2 regions of the Enterovibrio sp. QJM3NY_24 genome follow, and region 1 is predicted to be linked to the other one. Evidence: predicted binding sites of a transcription regulator. Region 1 holds the regulator's gene; the other holds the start of a gene.
What was found. The regulator PurR, encoded in region 1, represses purine synthesis genes. The targets are predictions, from matches to a motif close to TNANGNAAACGTTTNCNTNA.

Region 1 (4,429 bases):
GGGTCGTGAGCCTTGCTACATCAACGCTGCTGACGCAAAAGCACGTGGCATTGTTTCTGGTGATGTGGTTCGTGTATTCAACGAACGTGGTCAGGTCCTTGCGGGCGCAGTCGTGACTGACGACTATAAAGCTGGCGTATGTCGTATTGAAGAAGGTGCTTGGTATGCGCCACTTGAAGGCGGCAAGCCGGGTACACTTTGTACTTACGGCGATCCAAACGTACTGACTGTAGACATCGGCACCTCTAAGTTAGCGCAAGCAACCTCTGCGCATACAGCACTGGTTGAGATTGAGAAGTACACTGGTGAAGCACCTGCAGTAACAGGCTTCAACGGCCCAATCAACGTTGACGGCGTTAACCCACTGTTCCCGGCGATGGATATCGCATAAGAGACAGTATGAAGAAAAGGGCAGCTTAGCTGCCCTTTTTTGCTCTATGTTAGATAGACTTAAAGTGCTTTTTTTCAACTAACGGAATGACAATGCAAGAATTTATTGCCATTAACGAACAACGTGCAGAATTTTACTGGTGGATGTCTTCCCTTTTCGCCAGTGAATTAACGCAAGATGATTTGAATAATTACCACGGCAGCAACATGGATAACTATTTTTCCGCGTTAGCCATGACCGAGGAATTGAAAGCACCGATCGTTGAATTTCGCAACGCGCTTGCCGCGCTAAAGCTCCGCGAAGATGCACAACTCGAGCTAGCCGCTGATTTCTGTGGTTTATTCCTCAGTACACCAAAAACAGGCGCATTGCCTTATGCGTCTATTTATATTGGTGAAACCGGTCTGTTGAACGATAAGCCCGCGCAAGAGATGGGTCAATGGATGGAAAAGTACGGCATTGCTCAACGTAAAGATTTCAATGAACCGTTTGACCATCTTGCGGTTGTGCTTGATTTCATAGGGAACTTGGTCATTCTTGCCAACAAGGAAACCGAAGAAGACCAACAAGAATCCATGATGCAAGAACAGCAAATATTTTTGGAAACCATGGTCATGCCGTGGCTAGGTAGTTTCCAAAAATCGCTAAACCAGTTTGATCAATTCGGTTTTTATAAAGCCGCTGGTGCATTGCTCACTGCATTTATCACACTGGATCTTTTGTTCCTTAAAGGCGAATAAAAAGGTGCCTATCTATACCCAAACAAATTCTCGCTAAACAAGCATTTTGAAGTGTTTGGTTATGATAAATGAAGCCGGGCAAGCCCGGTTTTTTCTTTTTTTGAGCTTGGAAAACAGAAAAAACCCGCTATTTCGCAAGCTTGATACGCATCAAGCTTACGCGAGTCGCTTCAATTGAATAATTGCGGGCGCGGTCATGAGCCAGTAAACTGTGAACGCAAGCGATTGGCATTGAGAAATTTCTGTAACATTACAAACGCCTCGTCATAGTGCCGCCGCAGCGTTCCCCCCTTCTCCCACACTTGATGGAAAGCAAGTTGCTGGCAGTGTCGATGAAACCTCGACGACAAGGGGATGAGAGTCCGTCTCTCCGCCTATAGAAAGAACGAATCCATTACGCCGCTTAGCATAGCGGCGTAAACATGTTGAGCAGCCACTATTTCTCAAGCTGCTAATGAAAACGATAAGAAGATTACCCAATGGCAACAATTAAAGATGTCGCACGCATGGCTGGTGTATCTACGACAACCGTTTCACACGTGATCAATAAAACACGCTTTGTCGCAGAAAACACAACCAAGAAAGTATGGGCCGCAGTCGACGACTTAAACTATGCACCGAGTGCAGTTGCGCGCAGCTTGAAATGTAACTCAACGCGCACGATTGGCATGCTGGTCACCAAATCTACCAATCCGTTCTTTGCGGAAGTTGTACATGGGGTAGAAGAATACTGCTACAAAGAAGGCTACACGCTTATCTTGTGTAACACCGAAGGTAACTTAGCGAAGCAACGCGACTACCTGCGCATGTTGGCAGAAAAACGCGTAGATGGCCTGTTGGTGATGTGTTCTGACTTGAATGAAGAACTTCTTATTCTATTAGAGAAAAAGAAAGATCTGCCGATGGTTGTGATGGATTGGGGCACGCAACATGTCAACACCGACTGCATTCAAGACAATGCCGAACTCGGTGGCTATATCGCGACCAAGTACTTTGTAGACAACGGCCATACCAAAATCGGCTGTATTTCAGGTCAGTTAGATAAACTCACCTGTCAGACGCGCTTGGCAGGCTTTAGAACTGCGTTGGCAGAAGCTGGCATTGAAGAAAATCCGAACTGGATTGTAGAAGCCGATTTTGAGTGTGACTCCGCAGTTGAAGCGGCAAAAGCATTATTGGCCCAAGAAGACCGCCCAACGGCTGTTTTTTGCTTTAATGACATCATGGCACTGGCTGCAATCAGTACCTTCCGTCAGGCCGGGTTAGACATTCCTAACGACATTTCTGTTATTGGCTACGATAACATTGATCTAGCCGCATTTTTCTCACCACCGTTGACGACAATTCATCAGCCGAAAAATCGACTGGGTAAAACTGCAATCAAACTGTTATTGGAACGTCTCGCCAATAAAGAGAACGAACAGCAGATTTTTGTTATGCAACCAGAGCTCATCATTCGCAGTTCGGTGAAAAATATCAACGCCGAGTAAAATACGCGCTCTCGCGGTACTTCTCTAAAAGCCCGACCACTTTTTGCGGTTGGGCTTTTTTTATTAACTGGCAAGTTTTCCGACTGACTCAACCTCATTATTGCGACTCACCTCTTAAAGGGTAAATTGCCTAGTTTTCTAGTGCTACCCTTAAACCCAGCTATAAAGTAGTCATCTTGGTCAAAAATACTTCAATTACAAAGACAACCGGATATTATCAATCACATCAATAAGATTCTATCTGAACCAAGATCACACTTTATGAGACCAGCAATAACGACAAAATGATGCGATTCAGTTAAGCTAAAACCCGTCAAGAAAAAGGCAAACCATCGCGAAAGCGTGGGACGCAAAGCTTCCGGCCTCACAACACTGATTTTATGTGTTGGTGGTAGCGGAGCTACCGATGACGTTAGCATTCACATACCGGATATTTCTGGTTCGTTGACAATTCTCTGAATTAGCTTTGCTACGTTGCTCCTTGACCATTCATCCAGGAACGTATTGATTGAGAATTAGTCACATGGATAAACCAACGCTAAAAAACACACTGAAGTTCTTCGAATGCCTTGGCAAAATCAAATCCCGCTCTATGTTTGGTGGGTTTGGTGTATTTTGCGATGAGACGATGTTCGCACTGGTTGTTAATGATCAGCTTCACCTTCGTGCTGGTCAAACGAATGAAGCTGAATTCAAACATCTGGCGATGAGCCCTTACGTCTACAAAAAACGCGGCTTCCCTGTTGTGACTAAATACTATGCTGTGCCTGAAAATTGGTGGGTAAAATCTGACGAGTTAATGGCCTATGCCACGACAGCACTCACCATTGCCAGAGACGATCAGCAAGAAAAAAAGACGGCGGCGCCAACGCGTATCAAAGATCTGCCAAACTTGCGACTCGCCACAGAGCGAATGCTAAAAAAAGCAGGTATCGATTCTGTCGAACAGTTGCAAACACAGGGCGCCGTGAGAGCTTATCGAGCTTTGCAGAAATCACACCAAGACACGCTTAGCCTTGAGCTACTTTGGGCACTGGAAGGCGCGATAGAAGGTAAACACTGGTCAGTGATTACGCCTCAACGCCGTGACGAACTTTTGCAAACCTTGCACCAGTAACGCCTCAAAACCCAGCTTTCATCCAGTCAGTACAACACTCCTTTTTGAGATTGTTCTGACTGGTCTAGATATCCATTTTCTCAGTTTTAATTGTCACCAGTACCCTATCAACGCCAACCTAATCGCACTCCATACTGTATTCACACTCAAAACATGACACTTCCTACTGCATTTTTACGACAATAAGGCTCACTAAACCGAAAATAACATCATGTTCCATTGCTTATTGGCTGCGGGACAAGCTATGTTTTCAGTCAAAAATACTCTCATTTCTTCAGATCTGTATTAAACCGCCAAAAAACCTCAAGAACACCATTAATGTGACACATGTCACATTGATGACAACAAATGCACTCAGTTGATTATCAATTGTTCGAAATTTGAACTAAGCCAAAAAGACAAGATAGATGAATGGCAACAATGAGATGCATTACAGCAAGCCGTTTCCCGATCAAATAGACAGAATATTTCGAGACCATTTTCGCAAATGGCCTAGACGATTCAAGTGGGCAGTGTTTTTTTGCTTCTTATTGCCGATCTCGTTTTATGCAGCCCTTGAACAGGGTATGTTTGCCCCTTCATTTTTAACGATTTTGGTCATTGTCTTCTTTGGCATTAACGCGACCGTTGTTATATGGGGTTTAAAAATGAACAGTTTCGCGCAGCGATATTGGCACAGGAACTACCATAT
Region 2 (4,429 bases), 760 kb from region 1:
AATTGACGAAGAAGTGACGGTGGATTTTCAGCAAGAAACCACGCCGAATGATGTCGTCACAGTGATCGCCACTCAACCACTGACCAACAATGAAACCTGGCATAAAATGCAGCCGGGTGAATATTGTGTGTTTCATTTGGGTGAGGTGATTACCTGTAATCAGGCAGAAATCGCGCAGAAGATGAGTGCAGTACAAAACGCTTAGGGAACTTTGATAGAAAACCTGAGATATAAAAAAACGCGCCACTGAATGGGCGCGTTTTTTGTTCGCTAATTTTCGCTGAGCACGGCGTTATTGAATAATAAAATAGCTTCAGTTACTCAAACGCATAGCCATGCAGGCCGAGCGTTGCACTGTCTAACACGGCATTACCTTCGGTCATTTCAAGCCTACCTTGGCAGAACCATTCAATGACAAGAGGGTAGATGCGATGCTCTTGCTCTTGAATACGAGCAAAGACATTGTCTGCATTGTCGTCTTCAAAGATAGGTACACGCGCCTGAAGAATAACAGGGCCACCATCTAGTTCTTCGGTAACAAAGTGTACTGACGTGCCATGTTCGGTATCGCCTGCATCAATCGCGCGCTGGTGGGTATTTAACCCCGGGTATTTGGGTAACAGTGAAGGGTGGATGTTTAACATCTTGCCTTCATAGTGACGAACAAACGCCGGTGTCAAAATACGCATAAAGCCCGCAAGTACGATTAAATCAGGCGCGTACTCATCAATGGTCGCCATTAACTGGTTGTCGTATTGACTGCGATCAGTCATGCCTTTACTGGCAACCACGACTGCATCAATACCCGCATCCGTTGCGCGTGTTAGCCCATAGACCTCTTCTTTGTTCGCAATCACCGCCGCGATATGCATGTCATTTCTGTCATGACAGCGATCGATAATTGCTTGAAGGTTAGAACCATTCCCTGAAACCAGAACAACCAGCTTTTTCATGGTTACCCCTTGATCTCTACCTGTTCTTCACCAGCGGCAGCGTTTTCAATGTTGCCTAACAACCACGCGTTTTCGCCTTCTTGATTCAGAATATCGATCGCTTGTTGAGCTTGTTCTGCCGGTAGAGCAACAATCAGGCCTACACCACAGTTGAAGGTGCGGTACATTTCATGATCCGTTACGTTGCCGTTTTCTTGTAGCCACGTGAAGATCGCTGGCCATTCCCAGCTGTTGCCGTCGATAACTGCTTTAGTGCCTTGCGGCAATACGCGAGGGATATTTTCCCAGAAACCACCACCGGTGATGTGAGAAATCGCATGCGCATCGCAGGTTTCCAACATCTTCAAAACAGGCTTCACATAAATGCGGGTAGGCTCTAGCAGATGCTCACCTAGCGTTTTACCGTCCAGTTCTGCATTGACATCGGCGTTAGACACTTCGATGATTTTGCGAACCAAGCTGTAACCGTTTGAGTGAGGGCCTGATGAAGCGATAGCAATGATGGCATCGCCAGCGCTGACTTTCGTCCCATCAATAATGTCTTCTTTTTCCACAACGCCGACGCAGAAACCTGCCACGTCGTAATCTTCACCTTCGTACATACCTGGCATTTCAGCGGTTTCACCACCGATCAGTGCACAGCCTGATTGCAAGCAACCTTCACCAATACCCGTAACAACACTTGCTGCGGTATCAATATCCAGCTTACCTGTTGCGTAATAATCAAGGAAAAATAGCGGTTCTGCACCTTGAACAATCAGGTCGTTGACACACATCGCGACCAGATCAATACCAATAGTGTCGTGTTTTTTCAGATCCATCGCTAGGCGAAGTTTGGTGCCTACACCGTCAGTACCTGATACCAGTACCGGATGTTTGTATTTCGTAGGCAGTTCACAAAGTGCGCCGAAGCCACCGATACCACCCATCACTTCAGGACGACGAGTGCGCTTAACTACGCCTTTGATTCTGTCGACCAGGGCGTTGCCTGCATCGATATCTACACCTGCATCTTTGTAGCTTAGAGAAGACTTATTATCGCTCACTGGGGATCCTTACCGAGTTGTGGACTTAAAAGCCGCGCCATTTTAACAGCGACATTCTAAAAAGGAAAACGTTTGCGTAAGGCAAATTGCAGCAAAAAACCGCAACTGGTTGTATGTAACTATTCCACCCATTTTTCTTGTGTATAATGCGGGGAATTTGTTTTTTTCAGGAGTCTGTCATGAAAGTCGTTGAGGTTAAGCACCCACTGGTTAAGCATAAAATCGGTTTGATGCGTGAAGGTGATATCAGCACCAAGCGTTTCCGTGAATTAGCGACCGAAGTTGGCAGCCTGCTAACGTACGAAGCAACATCAGATTTCGAAACGGAAAAAGTCACTATTGAAGGCTGGAACGGCCCGGTTGAAGTTGACCAGATCAAAGGTAAGAAAGTGACGGTTGTGCCAATCCTGCGTGCAGGTCTGGGCATGATGGACGGCGTATTGGAGCACATTCCAAGTGCACGCATCAGTGTTGTTGGTATTTACCGCGATGAAGAAACGCTAGAGCCTGTGCCTTACTTCCACAAGCTCGCAAGCAACATTGAAGAGCGTATGGCGCTGGTGGTTGACCCAATGTTAGCAACCGGTGGTTCAATGATCGCGACGATCGATCTGCTGAAAGAAAATGGTTGTGACAACATCAAAGTATTGGTTCTGGTTGCGGCACCTGAAGGTCTTGATGCCTTGGAAAAAGCGCACCCAGACGTTGAACTGTACACCGCTGCAATCGATGAAAAGCTGAATGACAAAGGCTACATCGTTCCTGGCTTGGGTGATGCAGGCGACAAGATTTTCGGTACTAAGTAATCGTGCGGTAATCGTGCGAATGTAATCGAAAGCGGAAACGCGATATGTGAAAAAGGCTTCCCGAGGGAAGCCTTTTTTTGTGCTTAGTGAAATGCGCTCAGAGGCTTAGTCTTCCATCTGTGCATTATCAACAACGTGGGTTTCACCCATGTCATGCGGCAGAATAAGGTTCAGCAAGATAGCGACGATACCGCAAAGGCTGATGCCTTGTAGGCTGAATTCACCAATACCAAATGCCATGCCACCGATACCAAATACCAGCGTGACCGCCACAATGGTCAGATTACGGGCTTTGTGCAAATCGACCTGATTTTTGATCAAGGTGTTAAGGCCGACAGTGGCAATTGAGCCAAACAGCAAGATCATGATGCCGCCCATGACAGGAACTGGAATAGTTTGCAGCACTGCGCCCAATTTACCGACAAATGCCAAGATAATGGCGGTAACTGCTGCCCACGTCATGATGGCTGGGTTGAATGCACGTGTCAGCATGACCGCGCCAGTCACTTCACTGTAGGTAGTATTTGGTGGAGCGCCAAACATGGATGCGGCTATAGTTGCCACACCATCGCCCGCCATGGTGCGGTGCAGGCCTGGTTTTTTCAGGTAGTCTTTACCGGTGACATTCGATATTGCCAGCATGTCACCCACATGTTCAACGGCAGGGGCAATGGCAACAGGGATCATGAACAGAATCGCGTTAATGTTAAATGCAGGCGCGGTAAAGGCAGGCATGGCGAGCCAAGCGGCGTTCAGTACCGGTGAAAAGTCGACCACGCCAAAGAATAATGCTGTCACATAGCCTGAAATAATACCGGCCAAAATAGGCACTAGCCTGAAGAAGCCTTTGGCGAATACAGACATCGCGATGGTCGTTGCCAGTGAAATACCTGAAATCCAAAGCGCGACTGACCCATCAACTAACTGAAATGCGCCGTCACCTGATTTCCCCAGTGCCATATTGACGGCTGCTGGGGCTAAACCAAGGCCAATGACCATGATCACGGGGCCAACCACTACAGGTGGAAGTAGTTTGTGGATAAAGCCAACACCTCTGACTTTAATGATGCCACCCATGATGACATAAACCACCCCAGCTACCATTAGGCCGCCCATGGTGGCAGGAATACCCCAAGTTTGAACGCCAAACATGATAGGTGCGATGAAAGCAAAAGAGGACGCGAGGAAAATGGGGACGGAGCGTTTTGTCACGAGTTGGAAAAGCAGAGTGCCGACACCAGCACCAAACAACGCGACGTTAGGGTCTAGTCCGGTGAGTAGCGGAACCAGTACTAACGCGCCGAAGGCTACAAATAACATTTGTGCTCCGAGTAAGAATTGCATCATGACGCTCCTTCCTGAAATAAAAAAATCGGCGGATACTATCATGAAGAGTAAGGGCACTGCAGCATCACTCGTCATCTTGTCGACGAGTTGCACCTCTTGTTGCTAACTTTTTGCTCAGTATGCGGTCAATGAATATGTGCGAGGTATTGAGCCCATCGTCGGTGGTTTGGGTATATCACTCAAATTCGGTGTTTTGCCATTGCTGACAGTGTGGCTTCAATTTATGATCAACGTTTAAAAATCGAGTTATCTGGCAAATATATGTTACGGATCTTCT

Region 2: a site for PurR is predicted at 2,060-2,079, ahead of purM (phosphoribosylformylglycinamidine cyclo-ligase). Genes of this name have one in related genera too.

What each region holds. Positions count from the first base shown of each region.
Region 1 is NZ_CM173519.1:2,057,409-2,061,837, forward strand. Features, by position in the region: gene torA (trimethylamine-N-oxide reductase TorA) at 1-391, shown strand, start outside; gene torD (molecular chaperone TorD) at 484-1,131, shown strand; gene purR (HTH-type transcriptional repressor PurR) at 1,611-2,621, shown strand; cyclic di-GMP riboswitch class I at 2,935-3,029, shown strand; gene AC3CIC_RS09025 (TfoX/Sxy family DNA transformation protein) at 3,145-3,738, shown strand.
Region 2 is NZ_CM173519.1:2,819,199-2,823,627, reverse strand. Features, by position in the region: gene AC3CIC_RS12490 (class II glutamine amidotransferase) at 1-205, shown strand, start outside; gene purN (phosphoribosylglycinamide formyltransferase) at 318-953, opposite strand; gene purM (phosphoribosylformylglycinamidine cyclo-ligase) at 956-1,999, opposite strand; gene upp (uracil phosphoribosyltransferase) at 2,179-2,805, shown strand; gene AC3CIC_RS12470 (uracil-xanthine permease family protein) at 2,911-4,152, opposite strand; gene AC3CIC_RS12465 (DUF2066 domain-containing protein) at 4,363-4,429, shown strand, end outside.